Regions from separate parts of the Bradyrhizobium sp. B117 genome, predicted to be linked through region 4. Evidence: predicted binding sites of a transcription regulator. Region 4 holds the regulator's gene; each other region holds the start of a gene.
What was found. The regulator PhoB, encoded in region 4, activates phosphate uptake and scavenging genes when phosphate is short. The targets are predictions, from matches to a motif close to TGTCATNNANCTGTCAT.

Region 1 (4,208 bases), 3.4 Mb from region 4:
TCCTCCGCGATCTCGCGGCCGGCGGTGCCCTGCCCCGCAATCACGAACGGATCGTCATAAGGCCTGACCAAGGTCGCGCCGCGCTTCTCGGCGATGCCGCGCGAGATCGCCTCGCGGTCGTCCTTGTCGCGATCATACAGCACGACCTCGGCGCCGTAGGACTTGGTGCGCTCGCGCTTCGACAGCGGGGCGTCCGCCGGCATCACGATGGTCGCCTGCATGTCGAGGATTTTTGCCGCCGCCGCCACGCCCTGGGCGTGGTTGCCGGAGGAGAACGCGACCACGCCGCCGGCGCGCTTGTGCTGCGGGATCGAGAACACCTTGTTAAAGGCGCCGCGGAACTTGAAGGAGCCGGTGCGCTGGAGCATTTCCGGCTTCAGGAACACTTTGGCACCGACGCGCTCGTTGAGCACGGGAAAGGACAACAGCGGGGTGCGGATGGCGTAGGGCGCGATCACGCGCGCTGCGGCATCGATATCGGCAGGGCCGATGGGGAGGAGCTGTTCGGTCATAACCCGAACTTATCGCGGCAGTCTGAGCGCGGGCAAGACACCTCCGCGCGATGAACCCTGGTTTTCAGGCTACGAAACTAACCGACTCCGCCCCATTCCTGCCTGATAGCACCGCGCCGACCGCCTGGATGCTGTCGACGAAGACCCGGGCCGAGGCCTCCCAGGTGTAGTTGGCGGCGAACTCGACGCAGTCCTGCCGGGAGATGCCGAGCGCCGCAAAACAGGCGCTGCGCAGGTCGTGATCGAGCGCGCCGACCGGCGCATCGCCGATCACGTCGCGGGGGCCCTTTACCGGGAACGCCGCAACCGGCAGGCCGCTTGCGAGCGCCTCCAGCAGCACCAGGCCGAACGTGTCGGTCTTGCTGGGAAACACGAACACGTCGGCCGCGGCATAGATCTCCGCCAGCGCCTCGCCGTGCTTCTCCCCCAAGAAGATCGCATCGGGATAGGCGTCTTCCAGCGAGGCACGCGCCGGGCCGTCGCCGACGACGACCTTGGTGCCGGGCAAGTCGAGCTCCAGGAAGGCTTCGAGATTCTTCTCCACCGCGACGCGACCGACCGAGAGGAACACCGGCGCCGGGAGGCACAGGTCGATGGCGCGGGGATGGAACAAGTGAGTATCGACGCCGCGCGGCCACAGCACGACGTTGTCGAAACCGCGCTCGGTCAATTCGCAGGCGAGTGCCGGCGTTGCCGCCATCACGGCGCGGCTCGGCGCGTGAAAGCGGCGCAGCGCCCGCCAGATCAGCGAGCCCGGCACCGGCACGCGGGCGCGGACATAATCAGGGAAACGGGTGTGGAAGCTGGTCGTGAACGGCAGCTTGCGCTGGCGGCAATAGCGGCGGACCATCAGTCCGATCGGCCCTTCGGTCGCGATATGGATGCTGTCGGGGCGCGCTTCCTCGATCAGCTTCGCGATCCGCGCCGGACGCGGCATCGCCAGCCGCACGTCGCGATAGCTCGGCATCGCGAAGGTGCGGAACGATTGCGGCGTCAGGAATGTGAACTCGACACCGAGCCCTTTGGCGGCCTCAGCTAGCTTGGTCAGCGTCCGAACCACACCGTTGACTTGCGGGTGCCAGGCGTCGGTCGCGACCAGGATGCGCATCAAGCCGCCTCTGTTATGCAGCTCTGGCTGCCACCTGCGGAACTTGTGCCGGCTTCCGCAGCTGGTCGGCCCAGGTGATGATCTCGAAATGGCCGTCGTCGTGCTCGACCAGCGCGGTGCAGCTCTCGACCCAGTCGCCGCAGTTCATGTAGCGGATGCCGTTCTCGTCGCGGATCACGGCGTAGTGGATGTGGCCGCAGATCACGCCGTCAGCGTCATGGCGCCGCGCTTCGGCGGAGAGCGCCTGCTCGAACGCGCCGATATAGTTCACCGCGTTCTTGACCTTCTGCTTGGCCCATTGCGACAGCGACCAATAGGGCACGCCGAACATGCGGCGGAAGAAGTTGACGAAGCGATTCATCTGGATCGCGAAGTCGTAGGCCTTGTCGCCGAGATGAGCGAGCCAGCGCGCGTTCTGCACCACGAGGTCAAAGATGTCGCCGTGGATGACGAGGTAGCGCTTGCCGTCCACGCTGGTGTGGACGGTGTTCTCGACGACGTCGATGCCGCCGAAATGCGTGCCGTAATAGTTGCGCAGGAACTCGTCATGATTGCCGGGCACGTAGATGATCTTGGCGCCCTTGCGCGCCTTGCGCAGCAGCTTCTGCACGAGGTCGTTGTGCGATTGCGGCCAGTGCCAGCTCGATTTCAGCGCCCAGCCGTCGACGATGTCGCCCACGAGATAGATCGTATCGGCATCGTGGTAGCGCAGGAAGTCGAGCAGAAGGTCGGCTTGCGAACCGCGGGCTCCGAGATGAACGTCGGAGATGAACAACGTGCGAAAGCGCCGCTCCGGGCTCTCGTCACTCACATCGTAACTTCCCATGCGACCGCCCGTAACAATTTCCCGTGACAGGGGGATGACGATTGAACCTTTGAGGCACCCTCAGATACGAATCAAACCTTGCCTCGCCCTTCCCCGCGAATATCAGTCGCATGCGACAATCAGGCGACATGAAGCGGTGATGACCGCCCGCGAAGCTACGGAACCCCAAGGCGTTATTGGTTAACGCCGGGAGCCGCCGCGCCGCGCGAGACCGGGGTCAATAGAACTTGTGGAAATGATGGATCGGTCCGTGGCCGTGGCCGACGCTGAAGCGGTCGGCGGCGGCGATCGCCGCGCTGATCCAGGCCTTGGCGCTCTGCACGGCGCGCTCGAGATCCTCGCCCTTGGCGAGCCCGGCCGCGACGGCCGAGGACAGCGAGCAGCCGGTGCCATGGGTGTTGCGTGTGGCAACGCGCGGGGCGGCAAGTGCGATCGTTTTCTTGGAATCGACGAGATAGTCGATGCTCTCTGCCCCCTCGCCGTGGCCGCCCTTGATCAGCACCGCGCGGCAGCCGAGCGCCAGCAGGCGGCGGCCCTGACGCTCGATCTCGGCCTCACCGGCCGCAACCGGCTCGTCGAGCAGCGCGGCGGCTTCCGGCAGATTAGGCGTGATCACGGAAGCCAGCGGCATCAGTTTCGTGCGCAACGCGTCCACGGCCTCGGACGCCAGCAGTCGGTCGCCGGAGGTCGCAACCATCACGGGATCGAGCACGATATGGCCGGGCTTCCACCGCGTCAGCGCGGCCGCGATCGCATCGATGCTGGCGGCCTGGGCCACCATGCCGATCTTCACCGCGCCGACTTCGAGATCGGAGAACACCGCGTCGATCTGCGCGGTGACGAAATCGGCCGGCACCGCGTGGATGCCGGTGACGCCGCGCGTGTTCTGCGCCGTCAGCGCCGTGATGGCGGAGGCGCCGTAGACGCCGAGCGCGGCAAAGGTCTTCAGGTCCGCCTGGATGCCGGCGCCGCCGCTCGAATCCGAGCCGGCGATGGTGAGCGCGACCGGCGTCGTCATCGCGGGATACTTCTGCTTGATACGGACAGCGCCATGACCTGTCCTAGCGCGGCCGTGGAACGCCAGCAAGCGTTGCGGGCGGCGGGCAGCCGTGATTCGCTGTGCTGACGGCCCAGCGAATCAGGTGGAGCCGATCCGGCCCGGCACCGGCGTCCCGCAATCGTGCGGGCTTGCAAAATGCAACCGCGCCGTCCCCTTGGTATGGTCTCGCGTTCGGCGTGTGTGTCCATGCGTGAGACGTTGGGCGGCGGGACCCGTCCAACGGCACCAGCGGGCCGCCCTGGCCCGCGAAACCTTGAATGCCAGCCTGGGGTGGAACCATGTGGGCCTTTCTCGAACGTATCCTCGACTCCTCGATGTTCTCGCCGCACGGCATCTGCCTATTGTGGGAACCCGAACTGATCTGGCTCCATGTCGTCTCCGACGCGGTCATCGCCGCCGCCTATTTCTCGATTCCGTTCGCCCTCGCCATTTTCGTCACCAAGCGGCGCGACCTCAAATTCGGTTGGGTATATTGGGCGTTCGCGATCTTCATCATGGCCTGCGGCCTCACTCATGTGCTTTCGATCTACACGCTCTGGGTCCCGATCTACCGCATCGAGGGCCTCGTCAAGGCGGTCACGGCCGCGGCCTCCATCTTCACCGCCGGCGCGCTCTGGCCGCTGCTGCCGAAGATCCTGACGATCCCCTCTCCGTTCGAGCTGCGGCAGGTCCAGGCTGCGCTCGAGGAGGAGGAGATCAAGA
Region 2 (4,208 bases), 4.7 Mb from region 4:
TCCTGTTCGTCGCCGGTCTTCTCGAGATCACCTGGGCGATCGGGCTGAAATACACCGAGGGTTTCAGCAGGCTTGTTCCGTCCGTCGTCACGCTCGCGGCCATGGCCGGCAGCGTCATTCTGCTGGGATTTGCCCTCAAATCCCTGCCCGTCGGGACCGCCTATGCGGTCTGGACCGGGATCGGCGCGGTCGGCACCGCCACGCTCGGCATCTTCCTGTTTGGCGAGCCCGCCACCGCCTTCCGCCTCGCCAGCATCGGGCTGATCGTTGCCGGCATCGTCGGCCTGAAGCTCGTCACCTGAAGAGCTGGACTGCCCACCAGGTCAGCGCAGCCACGATCGCCGAGGCCGGGATCGTGATCACCCAGGCATAGACGATCGAGCTTGCGACGTTCCAGCGCACCGCCGAAACCCGGCGGGCTGCGCCGACGCCGACGATGGCGCCAGTGATGGTGTGGGTGGTCGAGACGGGAACGCCGAGGAACGTCGCCATGAACAGGGTCGCGGCACCGCCGGTCTCGGCGCAAAAGCCCTGCATCGGCGTCAGTTTGGTGATGCGCAGGCCCATGGTGCGGACGATGCGCCAGCCCCCCATCAGCGTCCCCAGCGCCATCGCCGCCTGGCACGACAGCACCACCCAGAAGGGCACCGAGAATTCGCTGCCGAGATGGCCTTGCGAATAGAGCAGCACGGCGATGATGCCCATGGTCTTCTGCGCATCATTGCCGCCATGGCCGAGCGAATAGAGCGAGGCGGAGGCGAATTGCAGGATGCGAAACGCGCGATCGACCGCGAACGGCGTCGAGCGCACCGAGAGCCAGGACACGATCGCCACCAGCAGCATCGCCAGCAGGAAGCCGACCAGCGGCGACAGCACGATCGCCAGCACCGTCTTCGACAGACCGCTCCACACCGCCGCCGAGATCCCGGCCTTGGCCATGCCGCCGCCGACGAGGCCGCCGATCAGCGCATGCGACGAGGAGGACGGGATGCCTAGCGCCCAGGTCACGAGGTTCCAGATGATGGCGCCGACGAGAGCGGCGAAGATCACCTGGGCATCGACGATCGAGGGATCGATGATGCCGGTTCCGATGGTCTGGGCGACGTGCAGGCCGAACACCATGAAGGCGACGAAATTGAAGAACGCGGCCCAGAACACCGCGAATTGCGGCCGCAGCACGCGGGTCGACACGATGGTCGCGATCGAATTGGCGGCGTCGTGCAGGCCGTTCAGGAAGTCGAACAGCAGCGCGACGGCGATCAGTCCGACCAGGACAGGAAGACCCAACACGGCATCCACGGCGCTGCCCTGCCTTACTCTTCGCGCATGATCTCCGCGCAAACGCGTTCCGCGTTTGTCGCGAAGGAAAACCGCTGCACGCTTTTCCGGATCATGCGCTAGACCTGCTCGATGACGATACTGTTGATCTCGTTCGCGACGTCGTCGAAGCGATCGGCCACTTTCTCCAGATGGTCGTAGATCTCGACGCCGACGATGAAATCCATCGCGTTGCCATCGCGATGCTTGAGGAACAATTCCTTCAGCCCGATGTCATGGAGGTCGTCGACGCGCCCCTCGAGCTTGGTCAGTTCCTCCGTGATGGCGGTCAGCATCGCGACGTTCGGTCCGATCGATTGCAACAGCGGCAATGCGCGTCCGACCAGATTGGCGCACTCGATCAGGAGCCCGCCGATCTCGCGCATCGGCGGCTCGAACGTGCGGACCTCGAACAGCATCACGGCCTTGGCGGTCTGCTGCATCTGGTCGATGGCGTCGTCCATCGAGGTGATGAGGTTCTTGATGTCGCCGCGATCGAACGGCGTGATGAAAGTGCGTCGCACCGCCGTCAGCACCTCGCGGGTGATGTTGTCGGCCTCGTTCTCGAACTGGTTGACGCGCTGGCAATAGACCGGCGTCTCCTCGCCGCCATTGAGCACGCCCTGGAGTGCAACGGCGCCCTGAATCACGGTCTGGGCATGGCGGTCGAACAGTTCGAAAAAGCGCTCTTCCCTGGGAAGCAGAGCGCGAAACCAACGCATCATGGGGTCGCTACCGGCTCGAAATGGCCCGGCCCGAACGAGCCGTCACAAAACTGTCATAGACCATTTCGACGCCGCGCGCGTGTCTTCTCACGCCCGCGGAGCCGGATCATCCACCGCTTTAGCGCACCAATGAAATTGATGCGATATCAATGATTTAGAGCGAGCGCCGGAAGTAATGGGCGATTTCGCCAATGACGCCGCGGCGGAAGGTGAGCACGCAGACCACGAAAATCGAGCCCTGAATCACCGTCACCCACTGGCCGAAGCCCGCCAGGTATTGCTGCATGGCGATGATGGCGAAGGCACCAACCACCGGGCCGAAGATGGTGCCGAGACCGCCAACCAGCGTCATCAGCACGACCTCGCCCGACATCGTCCAGTGCACGTCGGTGAGTGAGGCGTTCTGCGCCACGAACACCTTCAGCGCACCGGCAAAGCCCGCCAGCGTCCCCGACAGCACGAACGCCAGGAACTTGTACTGGTCGGTGCGATAGCCGAGCGAGATCGCGCGCGGCTCGTTCTCGCGGATCGACTTCAACACCTCGCCGAACGGCGAGTTGATGATGCGGTAGATCAGCAGGAAGCCGGCGAGGAAGCCGACCAGCACGACGTAATAGAGCACGGTCGGCTTCGACAGATCGAGCACGCCGAACATGCGTCCCTGCGGAATGCCCTGGATGCCGTCCTCACCATGGGTGAACGGCGCCTGGAGATAGATGAAGTACAAGAGCTGCGAGAGCGCCAGGGTGATCATCGAGAAATAGATGCCCTGGCGGCGGATCGAGATGTAGCCGGTGATGATCGAGAGCGCGAAAGCCGCGGCGACACCGACGAGAATGCCGAGCTCCGGCGGCAGCGCCCATACTTTCAGCGCGTGAGCGCTGCAATAACCGGCGGTGCCCATAAACATCGCGTGACCGAACGACAGCAGTCCGCCGTAACCGATCAGCAGGTTGAAGGCGCAGGCCAGCAGCGCGAAGCACAGCGCCTGCATCACGAAGAACGGATAGACCCCCGTGAAGGGCACCGACGCCAGCAGCAGCGCCATCAGCACGAATACGATCATCTCGTCGCGCATCGCACGCGGGGTTACCGGCAGCGTGTCGTCCGTCAAGGCTGTCATATCAGGCCGCCCTTCCCGTCAATCCCGTTGGCTTCACCAAGAGCACCAGCACCATCAGCACGAACACGACGGTGTTGGACGCCTCGGGGTAGAAATATTTGGTCAGCCCCTCGATCACACCGAGCGCAAAGCCGGTGATGATGGAGCCCATGATCGATCCCATGCCGCCGATCACGACCACCGCGAACACGACGATGATGAGGTCGGCGCCCATCAGCGGCCGCACCTGGTTGATCGGCGCCGAAAGCACGCCGGCGAGCGCGGCAAGGCCGACGCCGAGACCATAGGTCAGCGTGATCATGCGCGGAACGTTGATGCCGAAAGCGCGTACCAGCGTCGGATTCTCGGTGGCGGCGCGCAGGTAGGCGCCGAGCCGCGTCTTCTCGATCAGGAACCAGGTCGCCAGACACACCACCAGCGAGAAAATGACCACCCAGCCGCGATAGACGGGCAAGAACATGAAGCCGAGATTCATGCCGCCCTTGAGCTGGTCCGGAATGGCGTAAGGCAGGCCGGAGGAGCCGAAATAGTTCTGGAACACGCCCTGCACGATCAGCGCGATGCCGAAGGTCAGCAGCAGGCCGTAGAGATGGTCGAGACCGGTCAGCCATTGCAGCATTGTCCGTTCCAGGATCATGCCGAAGATGCCGACGATGATGGGGGCCAGCAGCAACGCCCACCAGTAGTTGATGCCGCCGAGGTTGAGCAGGAAATAGGCGACGAAGGCGCCCATCATGTAGAGCGCGCCATGGGCGAAATTGATGATGTTGAGCATGCCGAAGATCACGGCAAGCCCGAGACTGAGCAGCGCGTAGAACGAGCCGTTGATCAGTCCCACCAGTAGCTGAGCGTATAGAGCCTGCATCGATCCCGCACCCGGTCCCTTCGGCGTTCCCTAGAGTTGCCCGCCGGCTCGAAGCCGGCGGGCTGTTGGTCTTACTTCTTGAGCAGCGCGCACTTGCTCTCGGAGAGCGGCGTGAAGGCCTGGTCGCCCGGCACCGTGCCGACCAGCTTGTAGAAGTCCCACGGTCCCTTGGACTCCG
Region 3 (4,208 bases), 3.7 Mb from region 4:
CGAGAGCTGCCAGAGCGCGGGATTGGTGGCGAGCTCGTCGGTGGAGAGGGACTCCCAGGCGACGTTATGCGCGGCGCCGGGCCGGCTCACGTCGGGGATGGCCACGCGATCCGGCACGAAGGGTTCGAAGAACCAGCGCCGGTCCGGATTCTGCTCCTTCTCCTCGAACTCCCGGCGCATCGCGCGGACTTTCTTGCGCAGCTCGATGCCGAGGCGGATCGTGTCGTCCCAGAGTACCTCGCCGGAGCGACCCTTCATCATCTGCGCGCCGACGTCGAGCGAGGCGAACAGCGGGTAGAACGGCGAGGTCGAGGCGTGCTGCATGAAGCTTTCGTTGAAACGACGGTGCTCGACGCGCCGCTTCTGGCCGCGGATGTGGCGGTCCTTGATGTGGATCTGCGAGGCCTGCGAGAAGCTCGCGAGCTGCTTGTGGGTCGACTGCGTCGCGATGATGCCGGGCGCCTCGGGCGGAAGGTTGGTGAGGCCCATGGCGAATCGGCCGGCATAGAGCGGGTGGAATTTCATGAAGCCGGCCCAGGCCTCGTCGAACAGTATGTATTCGCAGAGATGGCCGATGCGCTTCAGGATCATCTCGGCGCTGTGGATCGAGCCGTCATAGGTGCACTGCTCGACCACGGCGACGCGGAACGGCCGCTCCTTGCGCCAGGCGTCCCTGTCGGTCACCAGTGGATGGTTGCGGATCGCCTCGCGCAGGGCCTTCTCGTCGAGCATGTCCCACCGCATCGGGCCGATCAGGCCCCAGGCGTTGCGGACGGTCGGGACATAGACCGGGATGCCGCCATTGATCATCAGTGCGCCGTGATGGGCGGCCTTGTGGTTGTTGCGGTCGAACAGCACGAGGTCGCCGTCGGTGACGAGGGCGCCGAGCGCGACCTTGTTCGAGGTCGAGGTGCCGTTGAGCACGAAATAGGTTTTCTCCGCGCCGAAGATCTGCGCGGCTTCCTTCTGCGCCTTCAGCGCCGGCCCCTCATGGGTGAGGAGGTCGCCGAGATCGAGCACGGAATTGTCGAGGTCGTCGCGGAACACGGATTCGCCGAGATGCTCGACGAAGACCCGGCCGATCGGGCTGCGGTTGTAGAACACGCCGCCGTTGTGACCCGGGCAGGTCCAGAGCTGGTTGCCTTCCTCGGCATAGTCGACGAGGGCGCCGAAGAAGGGCGTCTTCAGCGTCTCGGCATATTGCTTGAGCCGGCTGATCAGGTTCTTGGCGATGAAGGTCGGCGTCTCCTCGGAGAGAAAGACATAGCCGTCGATGAAGTCGAGCACCTCGACCGGCAGGTCCTCGAAGCGCTTGCGCCGGATCAGGAGGATGATCGGGAAGTCGAGGCCGCGGCGCCGCATCAGGTTGATCAGGGCCGAGGTCCTGCCTTCCAGGCCCTTCTTGCCCCAGTCCACCACCATGCAGCCGATCGCGGCGTCGGTCTGCACCGCGATCTCGGCGTCTTCCAGCTTGCGGGCCCGGACCACCTCGAAGCCGGAGCGCTGGATCTCCTCGATGATCTGGTTGAAGCGGAGACCCTCGAGGTCGTCGGCGTCGAACGCAGGTGCGGCGAACAGGAAGTTGAAGCGCTTGAAATAGTCCATGGCGTGTCCCGAATGTGCGAGACCGACAGGTCTCTGCACATTCGATGACAGTTCTATGACAGCGAGGGGGCCGGCGCGGATTGCGTAGAGGGGAAACTCTCCGCGAACCCCAATTCACTGCGTCTGCCGTGCCAGCCCCTAAGAACGGGAAAGGGAAAAGAGCTACCGCTTCGCCTCGCCGAACACCACCGTCGGCACGGCGCGGTTGACGATTTCGCGGAGCGCAAAGCTCGATTGCACCCGCGCGACGCGCGGCAGGCGCGACAACTCGGTGCGATGGATGCGCTCGAAATCCTGGATGTCGCGGGCGAGCACGATCAGGATGTAGTCGTCGGTGCCCGACATCAGGAAGCAGCGCACGACGGAGGGGCATTTCACCACCTCGGCCTCGAACGCCTTCAGCGCCTCGTCGCTCTGGCTCTCCAGTGCGATGCGGACCAGCACGGTGGTGGTGAGGCCGAACTGGTTGAGATCGAGCGCGGCCTGGTAGGCCTGGATGTAGCCGTCGTCCTCCAGCGCCTTCTGCCGCCGCGCCAGCGCGGTGCTGGATAGCCCGACCTTGTTGGCGAGCTCGGTGTGGCTGGCTCGCGCATTGGTGGTGAGTTCCGCGAGGATGGCGAGATCTTTCCGGTCGAGGGCCAAGGTTTTGTTTCCGGCGTGAAAGGGCGCTTCCGCGCCGGAAACCGGCGCGCATGTGGCAAACCTAGCGGATATTTGCACGAAACCAAACCGGCCCCGTCGCTACGATCAACAACGGAATCAATGCGTTGGCGAGGAGCTCAAGATGCGCGTCGGTGTGCCCAAGGAGATCAAGGTGCAGGAATATCGCGTCGGGCTCACCCCGGGCGCGGTCCGTGAATATGTCGCGGCCGGACATCAGGTCACGGTCGAGACCGGCGCCGGCAGCGGCATCGGCGCGTCCGACGAGGTGTATGAGCGGGCAGGGGCCACCATCGCCGCGAGCGCGCGCGACATCTTCGCCGCATGCGACATGATCGTGAAGGTGAAGGAGCCGCAGAAGAGCGAATGGGCCCAGCTGCGCGAAGGCCAGATCCTGTTTACTTATCTCCACCTCGCGCCGGATCCGGAGCAGGCCAAGGGGCTGCTCGCTTCCGGTTGCACCGCGATCGCCTATGAAACCGTCACCGACGCGGCCGGTCAGCTCCCCTTGCTGGCGCCGATGAGCGAAGTCGCCGGCCGCCTCGCGATCGAGGCCGCTGGCGCCGCGCTCAAGCGATCCGCGGGCGGTCGCGGACTGCTGCTGGGCGGCGTGCCCGGTGTGCAGCCGGCGCGCCTCGTCGTGCTCGGCGGCGGTGTGGTCGGAACGCAGGCCGCGCGCATGGCTGCGGGTCTTGGCGCCGAAGTCACGGTGATCGATCGCTCAATTCCACGCCTGCGCCAGCTGGATGACGTCTTTCTCGGGCGAGTCCGCACCCGCTTTTCGACCATCGAGGCGGTCGAGGACGAGGTGTTCGCCGCCGACGTCGTGATCGGCGCCGTGCTGGTGCCGGGTGCCAGCGCGCCGAAGCTCGTCACGCGCGCGATGCTGAAATCCATGAAGCCGGGTGCGGTGCTGGTCGACGTCGCGATCGACCAGGGCGGCTGCTTCGAGACCTCGCATCCGACCACGCACACCGATCCGACCTACGAGGTCGACGGCGTCGTGCACTACTGCGTCGCCAACATGCCGGGCGCGGTGCCGGTGACCTCCAGCCAGGCGCTGAACAACGCGACGCTGCCGTTCGGCCTGATGCTCGCGAGCAAGGGCTTTGCCGCGGTGCTGGAGAATCCGCATCTGCGCAATGGGCTGAACGTGCATCGCGGCCGCATCACCAACAAGGCGGTGGCGGAGAGCCTCGGACTCGAGTTTGCTCCGGTGGAGAGCGGGCTCGCGGCTTAGGGCAGCTCTCAATCTGGCTTGCGGTGGCGGCTGCCGAGCGCGGCCGCGATCGTCTCGGGCTTCTCGATGCGTTCGATCAGCATGTCGATGCGGTCGCCGCCCCAGAACAGCTCGCCGTTGAACACCATGGTCGGCACGCCGAACACACCAAGTGCCTCGGCCTCGTCGATGATGCGATCGTGCTCGGCGCGGGCAGGGCCATTGACGTAGGCTTCGAACTCGCTGGGCGAGCCACCGCACGAGGTGATGATTTCGGTAATTGCGGCGAGATCGTCGATCTCGAGCTCATGGCTCCAGAATTTACGGAATACCGTGTCGTGGTAGGCGCGGAAGAAGCCGTGCCGTTGCGCGAACAGCATGCCGACACTCGAATAGAAGGCGTCGTAGATTCGCCGCGGGCCCTTCATGACGAGCCCTTGCGCATTGGCATAGCGCCGCGCGTCCATATAGGCGTAGCGCACCTTGCGCCAGAAATGCGGCGTGCGCTCCTCGACCTTGCCCATGAACTCGGCGATGCGCAGCGTGTAGGGCAGCCATTCGAGCTCGACCCCATGCGTCTGTTCAAGTTCGAAGAGGCGCTTGTTGGCCACGAACGCGTAGGGACTCTTGTAATCAGTGTAGACGCGGACGATCGGCTTCGGCATTGGGCACTCCCTGCAGTCTACGCCTTCGTCAGCCTATATTGCCCCAAATCGGGGTCATG
Region 4 (4,208 bases):
GGCGGGAAAGTAACATGAACCCGATTTACGCACGCCGCCGCCGCATGGACATCGTCATCCGCGCGCTCTGCATTGCCGCCGCCGCCTTCGGCGTCACCTGGCTCGCGCTGATCCTGCTGACGCTGTTCTACAACGGCCTGAGCGGGCTCAACTTTCAGGTCTTCACCGAAAACACCCCGCCGCCCGGCTCGACCGAGGGCGGCCTGCTCAACGCCATCGTCGGCTCGGTGATCATGACGGTGCTCGGCGTCGGCATCGGCGCGCCGCTCGGCCTGTTCGCCGGCACCTATCTCGCCGAGTACGGCCGCAACGACAAGCTGACCTCGGTGATCCGTTTCATCAACGACATCCTGCTGTCGGCGCCCTCGATCATCATCGGCCTGTTCATCTACGGCGCGGTGGTGGTGCCGATGCGCGGCTTCTCGGCGATCGCGGGCTGCCTCGCGCTCGCGGTGATCGTCATCCCGGTGGTGCTGCGCACGACCGAGGACATGCTGCTCCTGGTGCCGAACGCATTGCGCGAGGCGGCCTCCGCGCTCGGCCTGCCGCGCTCGGCCTGCCGCGCTCGCTGGTGATCAAGCGCATCGCCTATCGCGCCGCGCGCTCGGGCCTCATCACCGGCGTGATGCTGGCCACCGCCCGCGTCGCCGGCGAGACCGCGCCGCTGCTCTTCACCGCGCTGTCGAACCAGTTCTTCAGCCTGAGCCTGAACAAGACGATGGCCAACCTGCCCGTGACCATCAACAACTTCGTGCAGAGCCCCTATGCCTACTGGAAGCAACTCGCCTGGAGCGGCGCCCTGCTGATCACGTTGACCGTGCTTGCCCTGAACATTGGCGCGCGCATCCTGAGCGCCGAGAGGACCGCAAAATGAGCGATATGTCAGTTACCGTCAGTACGCCCGTTCAGCACGGCTCGCAGCCGCTGCCCGAAGCTCCGGCCAAGGTGACGGTGCGCAACCTCAACTTCTATTACGGCGAGCACCACGCGCTGAAGAACATCAACCTGACGCTCGGCACCAACCGCGTCACGGCGTTCATCGGCCCGTCGGGCTGCGGCAAGTCGACCCTGCTGCGCATCTTCAACCGGATGTACGACCTCTATCCGGGCCAGCGCGTCACCGGTCAGCTGATGCTCGACCAGACCAACATCCTCGACCCCAAGCTGGACCTCAACCTGCTGCGCGCCCGCGTCGGCATGGTGTTCCAGAAGCCGACGCCGTTCCCGATGACGATCTACGAGAACATCGCGTTCGGCATCCGTCTCTATGAGAAGATCTCGAAATCCGAGATGGACGACCGCGTGGAGAAGGCGCTGCGCGGCGGCGCGCTCTGGAACGAGGTCAAGGACAAGCTCAACGCGTCCGGCCTGTCGCTCTCCGGCGGCCAGCAGCAGCGCCTCTGCATCGCCCGCACCGTTGCGGTGCGGCCCGAGGTGATCCTGTTCGACGAGCCCTGCTCGGCGCTCGACCCGATCTCGACCGCCAAGGTCGAGGAGCTGATCCAGGAGCTCTCCGAGAACTACACGATCGCGATCGTCACCCACAACATGCAGCAGGCGGCCCGCGTCTCCGACAAGACCGCCTTCATGTATCTCGGGGAGCTGATCGAGTTCGACGACACCAGCAAGATCTTCACGTCGCCGAGCGATCGGCGCACGCAGGATTACATCACCGGCCGGTTCGGCTGAGGAGACGGGATATGGGTTCTGAACATACCGCAAAGGCCTTCGACACCGACCTCCAGGAGCTCACCCGCCTGGTCGCCGAGATGGGCGGCATTGCCGAGCGCATGATCGTCGATTCCGTCGACGCGCTGATCCGCCGTGACGTCGCTCTCGGCCAGCGCGTCGTCACCACCGACGCCGACATCGACGCACTCCAGAAGAAGATCGAGGAGCGTGCCGTTCTCACCATCGCCCGGCGCCAGCCGATGGCGGTGGACCTGCGCGAGATCGTCGGCGCCATGCGCGTCGCGACCGATCTCGAGCGCATCGGCGACCTCGCCAAGAACATGGGCAAGCGCGTCGCGGCGCTGGAGACCGACTTCCATCCGCTGAAGCTGTTCCGCGGCCTCGAGCACATGACCGACCTCGTGCAGCAGCAGGTCAAGTCGGTGCTGGACGCCTACGCCGCGCACGACCTGCCGGCGGCGATGGCGGTGTGGAAGGGCGACGAGGAAGTCGACGCCATCTGCACCTCGCTGTTCCGCGAGCTCCTCACCTACATGATGGAGGATCCGCGCAACATCTCGTTCTGCATCCACCTGATGTTCTGCGCCAAGAACATCGAGCGCATCGGTGACCATGCCACCAACATCGCCGAGACCGTGTTCTACATGATCGAGGGCCAGGCGATCACCGACAAGCGGCCGAAGGGTGACATGACGACCTTTGCCACGACGGTCCCGAATAGCTGAAGAGTCAAGGAGCGACGACACCATGGGCGCACGCATTATGGTGGTTGAAGACGAGGAAGCTCTCACCGAGCTGCTTCGCTACAACCTCGAAGGCGACGGCTATGACGTCGAGACGGTGATGCGCGGCGACGACGCCGACACCCGTCTCAAGGAGCACATCCCCGACCTGATCGTGCTCGACTGGATGCTGCCGGGCCTCTCCGGCATCGAGCTGTGCCGGCGGCTGCGCACCCGCCCGGAGACCAAGCAGCTCCCGATCATCATGCTCACCGCGCGCGGCGAGGAGAGCGAGCGGGTGCGGGGTCTTGCGACCGGCGCCGATGATTACATCGTCAAGCCGTTCTCGGTGCCGGAGCTGCTGGCGCGCGTGAAGGGCCTCCTGCGTCGCGCAAGCCCGGAGCGGCTCGCCACCGTGCTCGCCTATGGCGACATCGAGCTCGACCGCGACAAGCGCCGCGTCGCGCGCTCGGGCCGGCCGATCGATCTCGGCCCGACCGAATATCGCCTGCTGGAGTTCTTCCTCGAGCATCCCGGCCGCGTGTTCTCGCGCGAGCAGCTGCTGGACAGCGTCTGGGGCCGCGACATCTACATCGACGAGCGCACCGTCGACGTGCATATCGGCCGTCTGCGCAAGCTGCTCAATCTTGGCCGCGAGCAGGACCCGATCCGCACCGTCCGCGGTGCCGGCTACGCGCTCGACGACCGCTTCGCGAAGGCGGAGCAGACGTAAGTACGATTGCAAGCGTGCAAAATAAAAGCGCGCCAAGTGGCGCGCTTTTTATATGTCTCGGGTCGTCCCGGCCGCGTGCCGGGACGATGTCGTTTGAAGCAGTGTTCAGCGCGTGCCGGGCTTTGCCGGCGCACGGCGGCGATCCGCCGCCGGCTGGTAGGCGACGCGCGAGTGCTGCGCGCAATAGGGCAGGCCGGAGAGCGCCTTGCCGCCGCAGAAGAAGAAATCCGGGCTCGAGGGATCGCCGACCGGCCAGTGGCAGGTCGCCTCGTTCAGCTCCAGCAGCGACAGCCGCTGGCTCATCGGCACCACGTTGTCGTAGGTGACCGGCTCGGCCTCCACCTCGACCTCGAAGGCCTGCGCCAGTGCGGTATTGCCGCGCGAGATCGGACGGCTCACGCGCATCATGTGCTGCGCGGGGCGGGCCTTGCGCGGCCGGGGCGCTGCCGATGAGGGGCTCTTGGCGCGGCCGGACAGGCCGAGCCTGTGCACTTTGCCGATCACGGCATTGCGGGTCACATTGCCGAGCTCGGCCGCGATCTGGCTGGCCGAAAGTCCGGCCTCCCAGAGCTTTTTCAGCTGCTCGACGCGATCATCGGACCAGGTCAAAACCGTCATTGCACCCTTTCCCTCGCTGCCGGCCAGCCATCCTGGGGCCTCACAGCGAATGCCTAAGCCTTGAAAAACCCGTGCCGCCAGAATCCCTTAAGGCTCGCCGGGCACGCGAGGTGCGCCCGAACGTTTACGCCGGTACATGAGGACTCTTGGGATCAGAACTGCTGCACGAGATGTCGTATCTGACAGTCCAAACGCTACAATATGGCGTGACTCGCGCGCAAGAGTCCGCCGACTCGCTTCCACATGTTCCGTGGTGAAAATCCCGCAAAATCGGCACCGCAAGACTACGGATTCAGCGTTTCCCGGGGCTTTCCGGGCGGCATTGACACCCGTCTCACCAGGCATAAGATAGTCGCACGTGCCGCCCTTAAAAGGCGGCACGTTTCGTTTTCCGGGCCGGTCAATGGTGCGTTGCGCAACGCATTCAGGCCGTCCGCAACATC

Region 1: the regulator PhoB is predicted to act here: its motif matches at 2,470-2,486, upstream of AAFG16_RS19025 (UDP-2,3-diacylglucosamine diphosphatase).
Region 2: the regulator PhoB is predicted to act here: its motif matches at 2,083-2,099, upstream of AAFG16_RS28645 (DUF47 domain-containing protein).
Region 3: the regulator PhoB is predicted to act here: its motif matches at 1,650-1,666, upstream of AAFG16_RS32890 (Orn/Lys/Arg decarboxylase N-terminal domain-containing protein).

The regions. Positions count from the first base shown of each region.
Region 1 covers NZ_CP152414.1:3,900,837-3,905,044, reverse strand. The annotation lists gene AAFG16_RS19035 (threonine/serine dehydratase) at 1-512, opposite strand, end outside; gene AAFG16_RS19030 (glycosyltransferase family 1 protein) at 577-1,620, opposite strand; gene AAFG16_RS19025 (UDP-2,3-diacylglucosamine diphosphatase) at 1,634-2,446, opposite strand; gene thiD (bifunctional hydroxymethylpyrimidine kinase/phosphomethylpyrimidine kinase) at 2,664-3,464, opposite strand; gene AAFG16_RS19015 (PAS domain S-box protein) at 3,785-4,208, shown strand, end outside.
Region 2 covers NZ_CP152414.1:5,830,509-5,834,716, forward strand. The annotation lists gene sugE (quaternary ammonium compound efflux SMR transporter SugE) at 1-302, shown strand, start outside; gene AAFG16_RS28640 (inorganic phosphate transporter) at 295-1,299, opposite strand; gene AAFG16_RS28645 (DUF47 domain-containing protein) at 1,398-2,042, opposite strand; gene AAFG16_RS28650 (branched-chain amino acid ABC transporter permease) at 2,197-3,165, opposite strand; gene AAFG16_RS28655 (branched-chain amino acid ABC transporter permease) at 3,167-4,030, opposite strand; gene AAFG16_RS28660 (ABC transporter substrate-binding protein) at 4,102-4,208, opposite strand, start outside.
Region 3 covers NZ_CP152414.1:6,760,997-6,765,204, reverse strand. The annotation lists gene AAFG16_RS32890 (Orn/Lys/Arg decarboxylase N-terminal domain-containing protein) at 1-1,605, opposite strand, end outside; gene AAFG16_RS32885 (Lrp/AsnC family transcriptional regulator) at 1,768-2,247, opposite strand; gene ald (alanine dehydrogenase) at 2,390-3,505, shown strand; gene AAFG16_RS32875 (DsbA family protein) at 3,514-4,149, opposite strand; gene AAFG16_RS32870 (NAD(P)/FAD-dependent oxidoreductase) at 4,167-4,208, opposite strand, start outside.
Region 4 covers NZ_CP152414.1:471,540-475,747, forward strand. The annotation lists gene pstC (phosphate ABC transporter permease subunit PstC) at 1-13, shown strand, start outside; partial or broken gene pstA (phosphate ABC transporter permease PstA) at 15-874, shown strand; gene pstB (phosphate ABC transporter ATP-binding protein PstB) at 871-1,689, shown strand; gene phoU (phosphate signaling complex protein PhoU) at 1,701-2,417, shown strand; gene phoB (phosphate regulon transcriptional regulator PhoB) at 2,440-3,147, shown strand; gene AAFG16_RS02235 (GcrA family cell cycle regulator) at 3,253-3,765, opposite strand.